Bernardetia sp. MNP-M8: one gene and its partner. The protein of the gene in region 1 interacts with the protein of each later gene in a pairwise test. Links are inferred from orthologs where the notes say so. Each region holds a gene or a part of one and is shown in the gene's direction. Other genes may lie near its edges. The genes, in order: V9L04_RS05310 and rfaD.

Evidence for each region.
Region 2: the proteins of V9L04_RS05310 (region 1) and rfaD interact in binary tests that used the Escherichia coli proteins (3 or more experiments, as listed by UniProt). The link is inferred for Bernardetia sp. MNP-M8 from one-to-one orthologs.

Annotation. Positions count from the first base shown.
Region 1 is NZ_CP147012.1:1,265,200-1,268,449, reverse strand. Bases 269-3,181 are described here. They hold V9L04_RS05310 (1,4-dihydroxy-2-naphthoyl-CoA synthase), read left to right. Parts: upstream 269-1,245; coding sequence 1,246-2,118; downstream 2,119-3,181. Other genes in these bases: V9L04_RS05305 (class I SAM-dependent methyltransferase), read left to right, coding at 2,374-3,165; V9L04_RS05315 (hypothetical protein), read right to left, coding at 828-1,160; V9L04_RS05320 (PIN domain-containing protein), read right to left, coding at 373-831; nth (endonuclease III), read left to right, coding at 269-369. Outside these bases: more of nth, read left to right, coding at 1-268; V9L04_RS05300 (ribonuclease D), read right to left, coding at 3,182-3,250. UniProt on the Escherichia coli protein: Converts o-succinylbenzoyl-CoA (OSB-CoA) to 1,4-dihydroxy-2-naphthoyl-CoA (DHNA-CoA).
Region 2 is NZ_CP147012.1:1,659,031-1,662,357, forward strand. What follows is about bases 301-3,290. They hold rfaD (ADP-glyceromanno-heptose 6-epimerase), read left to right. Parts: upstream 301-1,307; coding sequence 1,308-2,273; downstream 2,274-3,290. Other genes in these bases: V9L04_RS06880 (hypothetical protein), read right to left, coding at 301-850; V9L04_RS06890 (Rod shape-determining protein MreD), read right to left, coding at 2,466-2,975; mreC (rod shape-determining protein MreC), read right to left, coding at 2,991-3,290. Also shown: egtD (L-histidine N(alpha)-methyltransferase), read left to right, coding at 1-70; more of V9L04_RS06880, read right to left, coding at 179-300; more of mreC, read right to left, coding at 3,291-3,327. UniProt on the Escherichia coli protein: Catalyzes the interconversion between ADP-D-glycero-beta-D-manno-heptose and ADP-L-glycero-beta-D-manno-heptose via an epimerization at carbon 6 of the heptose.

The DNA of each region.
Region 1 (3,250 bases):
TATAGTGGCGAAGTTCCTGATAAAATGGAGCTTTTGGAAGAATTACCAGGGGTGGGACACAAAACGGCTTCTGTTGTGGTGTCGCAATATTTTGGGCAGCCTGCTTTTCCTGTCGATACGCATATTCACAGACTGGCGTATCGTTGGGGACTTTCAAACGGAAAAAATGTAGTTCAAACAGAAAAAGATCTGAAAGCACTTTTTCCTAAGAAAAACTGGAACGACCTACATATTCAAATTATTTATTTTGGTAGAGAATACTGTCCTGCAAGAAGTCATAATCCATTGGAATGTCCGATTTGTAGTCAATATGGAAATATAGAATATCTTGATAAATATTTGGAAGAACAAGAAATGAAAGGGAAGTAGATTTCAATAAAATGTACTTATATCTATCAAATCTATATTTATAAAATTAGGAGATAAATGGTCAAAATCTTTATCCGTTGTTAGCAAAGTAGCTTTGAGTACAATAGCTGATGCTGCTATCCATAAGTCATTTTTGCCCATGTTTCTTGCACTCATTCCAATAGGAAGAGGGTTGTTTTTCAATTTTCCTTGACTATACGCATCAATAGTTCCATAATTTTGCACAACATCGATAGAAGTAGATTTGACAAGATTAAATCCTTTCAAAAGATTTTTGAGTAAAATTAATCTTTTTTGTCCCCATTGATTTTGCTTAGAAATTGAATCTATCTCCCCCAAAGTAATATGAGTATAGAAAAATGTATTATCAGTATTGGAAAAGTAATTTTCATCAAAGAACTCTGCGAAAATTCTACTCTTTACAAGTAAAATAAGAATATTTGTATCTAAAATGTAATTCATGGAGTAAGCATATTTAAAAGTTCTTCTATTGTTTGTTCATCATCATCTTCCAAAGCACCAAAAGAAGTTTTAGCTAATTCTCTATCTGTTTTTTGTTCTGAAATTTCTATACTTTTATCTGCTTTTTCATATTCATCATAGCTCATAATCATGGAAGAATCATCTAATTCTAAACTTTCATACAACAAAGAAGTATCAGAATCAATAAATTCTTCTTTTTCAGAATTTTCTTCTTCTATTTCTTGATATAAAATACCTAATCGATTTGCCAAAGCTATCAATAATTTTATATCTTGTTCCTCATTCGATTTAAAAACAATAGTTCGCATAATCTTATTATTAACACTATATAGAGATACTTTTTAGATAAATTATTTATTGAAGGTATTAAAAACTCACTTTAAAAACAAAAATATGAATCAAAAAGCAGACTGGAAAGTCATTGAGGAATTAGGTACTGAATCAAATACTATCAAATTTGAAGATATTACCTACAAAAAATCAAACGGAGTGGCTCGTATTGCCTTCAACCGTCCAGAAGTCAGAAATGCCTTTCGTCCACAAACAGTAACCGAATTATACAGAGCTTTTTTAGATGCTAGAGAAGATACTTCTATCGGAGTAGTTTTGCTTTCTTCAGAAGGTCCTTCACCAAAAGATGGAGTTTATTCATTTTGTAGTGGTGGCGACCAGCGTACACGAGGACATCAAGGCTATGTAGGCGAAGATGGAATGCCAAGACTTAATATTTTGGAAGTTCAGCGTCTTATGCGTTTTATGCCAAAGGCTGTTATTGCTGTTGTGAATGGTTGGGCTGTTGGTGGTGGACATAGTTTGCATGTTGTTTGTGATTTGACTTTGGCGAGTAAAGAACACGCTATTTTCAAACAAACTGATGCTGATGTAACCAGTTTTGACGGTGGTTATGGTTCTGCGTATTTGGCTAAAATGGTCGGACAAAAAAGAGCAAGAGAAATTTTCTTTTTGGGTCGTAATTATTCGGCACAAGAAGCCTGCGATATGGGAATGGTAAATGCTGTTATTCCTCACGAAGAATTGGAAGACACAGCGTATGAGTGGGCGCAAGAAATTTTGGAGAAATCACCTACGTCTATCAAAATGCTCAAATTTGCCTTCAATTTAACTGACGACGGAATGGTCGGACAACAAGTATTTGCAGGAGAAGCAACTCGCTTAGCCTATATGACCGACGAAGCAAAAGAAGGAAGAAATGCCTTTTTGGAGAAAAGAAAACCAGATTTTAAAGACATCAAATGGATTCCTTAAAATAAAGTTAGAAGTTAGATTTTAGAAGTCAGAAGTAAAGGCAAAATACAGATTTTATAATTTTATGGAATCTGTATTTTCATTCTCTGTGTTCTCTAAAACTCTGTGTTTAAAAGGGTATTTTGTATTTTCATTCTCTCTAAACTCTTCAACCTCTATGGTTAAAAAGTATTTCGTATTTGCTTTACCTACTTTCATCATCCTGCCTTTCATCATAAATATCATACAAATCACTCGCTAATCAGTTACAGTATTTTGAATCAAGATTATTATAAAAATTATTATCACTTAGAACGAAATCATTGGTGGTTTGTGGTGCGTTTAGAAATCTTGAAACAAGAGCTTCAAAAACTAATTCTATCAAATAATCAAAAGCTAAAAATCTTAAATATAGGAATAGCAACAGGGAAAACTTCCGAAATGCTTTCTCAATTTGGAGAAGTAACTTCAGTAGAATATGATGCTATTTGTGCTGAATTTGTACGACAAAAATTAAATATAGAAGTCATTGAAGGTTCTATTTTAGAATTGCCCTTCGAAGAGAATAGTTTTGATTGGGTTTGTGCTTTTGATGTTGTCGAACACGTAAAAGATGATAAAAGAGCAATTTCAGAAATGAATAGAGTTTGTAAAGAAAATGGAAAAATTTGTATTACAGTTCCTGCTTTTCAAAGCCTGTGGAGTCATCACGATGAAGTAAATCAGCATTTTAAAAGATATAAAATGAATGAGGTTTTAAATTTATTTGATTTGCAAAGTGAAAATATAGATAATAATTCTTCTTTCAAGATTCTTAGAAAAACGTATTTTAATTCTTTTTTATTTATTCCTATTTGGCTTTTCAGAAAACTAAACTTTCTGATTCCGAAGCAATTTATACGAAAAGGCTCAGGTTCTGATTTTGAAATTTATAAATCAAATCATTTTTTAGATTCCATCTTAAAAGGAGTTTTTAGAATAGAAAAAAAAATACTCCAAAAGAATATTTCATTTTCCTTCGGAGTTTCTTTATTATTTTTTGTAGAAAAGAAAAAATATAGAGATTAAGAATATCATTCAAAAATTATTTTTTCAAACTTCCTTTCAAAACATCAATATTCCATTCCTTTTCTTTCGCAATTTCTTGTAAAAC
Region 2 (3,327 bases), 390 kb from region 1 along the record:
TTTTGAGTTTGTAGAGTCTTATACAGATTGTAAAGGATATTTCACAGATATGCTTTTGCGAGTAAAATAAAGTCTCATTTGTTTTTAGATAAATTTTATATAAAAAAAGTCATTTACAATTTAAGTGTAAATGACTTTTGTATTTAATGTTGTTTTAGAAAAATTAGATTTATAACTTTTAAGAAGCATATCTAATAGTTGCTTTATAATTTCCTGTTAAATCACAGCCTTTCATATCAAGTTCTATCATTCCTGTTCCAAAAAACAAATAGGTTTTTTTTCTCCAAGAACCATCTTTTTTCTCCATAAACAGTGTAATTTCTACCTGTCCACCACTTGGAGAATAAACATATCCTTTTTCTGCTGTCGCACCTGTATCATTTCCTTCACAAGGCAATTTATCAACCTTAAAAACTTTAAATAAAGGAGTTTGATCTTTCTTTTTATGTATTTCTTCTATTTTATAGGTATCAGGAAAAGAACAAGTTCCATCATCTTGAAAACAAGCAAAAGCATAAAAATTTCCTGTGTAATTACAATCAGAAAGTTTTAATTCAATAAAACCAGCTCCTTGTCTTGTATATTCTTTTTTCTCCCAATATCCAGATTTTGTTTGTACAAAAATAGCTACAACTACCCAATCTGTAGAACGGGTGCTAACATAACCTCTATCAAAGCTACAACCTCCTTGTTTACAGCCATTTGGAGTGCTACGTTCAGTAAGTTTAAATTGAGGTTTTTCAGCTACTTCCACAATTCTATTTTCTGTATTTACAGATAAGTCTGAAGCAGAGAGCAGGAAAAAATTCCAATTAAAAATTAAAAATAATGAGTAAAAAAACAGTTGCATACGTAAGTAATATTTGTGATAAAGTCTTGGTTTTCAATTCAAAAATACATCAAAAATCAATACTTTACTAATAGCTCGTTAAAATTTTATAAAAGTATACTAAAATAATAGCTAGTTTAGAGTTTGTCTTATGAGTATTTTTGATTCAATGAAGTATCCTAGTATCAAAGTAGCAAACAGAGTACCTATTTTTTTTTCTAACATTGATTTTTATTTTCATTCGATGTATCTATGAAAATATTGGTTGTATGGCTTTCAAATTAGGTTTAATATTCTTATTTTTGGTATTTTTGACTTTCGTTTTTTCTTTTCCTTCAACTAATGCTAAAGATAATAAAAAACGAGTAATACATGAGTGATTATTTGTTGATTAACTCACTATAAATTGATAAAGATATTTTCAAATGGATACTCATTTTATTCTAATTATCCTACATACAAATAATATATAATACAAATGATTGTAGTAACAGGTGCAGCAGGTTTTATTGGTAGTGCATTAATTAGTCGTCTTTTAGAAGCTGGTCATAGTCGTATCATCGCTGTAGACGACTTTTCATTTATCGAAAAAAATAAAAATTTAGCAGAAAAGCAAATTACTGAGCGTGTAGAACGTGAAGAATTCTTTGATTGGCTCAAAAAAAATTACATCGACATAGAATTCATATTTCACATTGGTGCCCGTACAGATACTACCGAGTTTGATTATAGTATTTTTGAACATTTGAATGTAGATTATAGCAAAAAAATGTGGAATGCCTGTGTCGAATACTCAATTCCATTAGTATATGCTTCTTCGGCTGCAACATACGGTGCAGGAGAATATGGTTATGAAGATGATGAAAGCCGAATTCCACTGCTAAAACCTCTTAATCCGTATGGAAAGTCAAAACAAGAGTTTGATATTTGGGCATTAGAACAAGACAAAACTCCTCCTTTTTGGGCAGGATTAAAGTTTTTTAATGTCTATGGTCCTAATGAGTTTCATAAAGGACGTATGGCTTCAGTTATTTTTCATACCTATCATCAGATTTTGAAAACAGGTGAAATGAAACTTTTTCGTTCTCATAATCCTAATTTTAAAGATGGTGAGCAACTTCGTGATTTTGTTTATGTAAAAGACTTGATAGAAGTATGTTTGTTTTTGATGAATGAGCAACCCAAATCAAGCATTTATAATTTAGGAAGTGGCACTGCACGTACTTTTTTAGATTTGGTCAAAAACACATTTTATGCTCTTGATAAAACTCCTAAAATAGATTTTGTAGATACACCTGCTGATATTCGTGATAAATACCAATACTATACACAGGCTGATATGGAAAAATTAAAAAAAGCAGGCTATACTAAAGAATTTCATACCCTAGAAGAAGGTGTAGAGGATTATGTCAAGAATTATTTAATAGAAAATAAATATTATTAAGCATCTTTTTTAGAATGAAAGTTTGAGGGTATTTTCCACCTTTCTGCTCCTCTTTTCCCACGATTAAAATCGTGGATTTTGTTATAATATGTAATTCTGTCCAATTACTTAAGCCTTGTTAGTTTTTCAATAAACCAAAAAACACCTAAAATAATGATTTCAGGTGTTTTTTTTGGGTGTTTATCTGTAAATTTATTTACTTCTGTAAAATAAAAATTGCCCAATTATAAGTACAAACAAACTCAAAACTGTACTTGCTAAAATTACAAAAAAATTAGAAAGCCAAAGCGAAAAATTGCTTCCTTGTATTAAGAACAAGATAGAATGATGAAGAAATAAAATAATTCCTGAATAGGTTACAAACCAGTTGAAACCTAGTTTTGAAAGAGTTGGATTTTCTATACCATCATAACCTCCACTAGGACGTATAAATTGAATAATAGAAGGGCGAATAAATGCAATAATGACCATTGTAGCAGCATGTACACCAGCAGTATCATAAAAAACATCTACAGCTAACCCCATTCCAAACCCTAAAAGTAAGAGTGTTGTAAGACTTATTTCAAGAGGAAGTAAAATTAAAAAACCTACATAAACAAAACAAAAAGCAGTATCAAAAAGAGCTACATTTCTGAAAAGTAACACTTGAAGAAGCCAATAAATAAAAAAACTTATAAATTGAGTAATTGTACTTGGATTCATTTTTTTCTCGTTTTTCTATTTCTCTATCGTAACTTGTTCTAAAGAATCAATTTCTGATTTATACTGGTTTTCTATCACATAAACATAAGAGAGTTTTGTAAAATCAGTAGCCAAACGTATATTTACTTCATTAAAATTGCCTTTTGCAGAAGTAAAATTAACCTCTTCTATATAACCAATTAAGAATTCTTTTGGATAAAAATTATTTTCTACACTCGTAACTACTGTATCACCTACTTTTATATCTTTTGCAGAAGTATATAAAAGATTTGAACTGCGATAATCTTTACCATCCCATTGTGTAGTAGCATTTACTCCATTGCGTTTTATCTGTGAAGCTATCTGATAATCA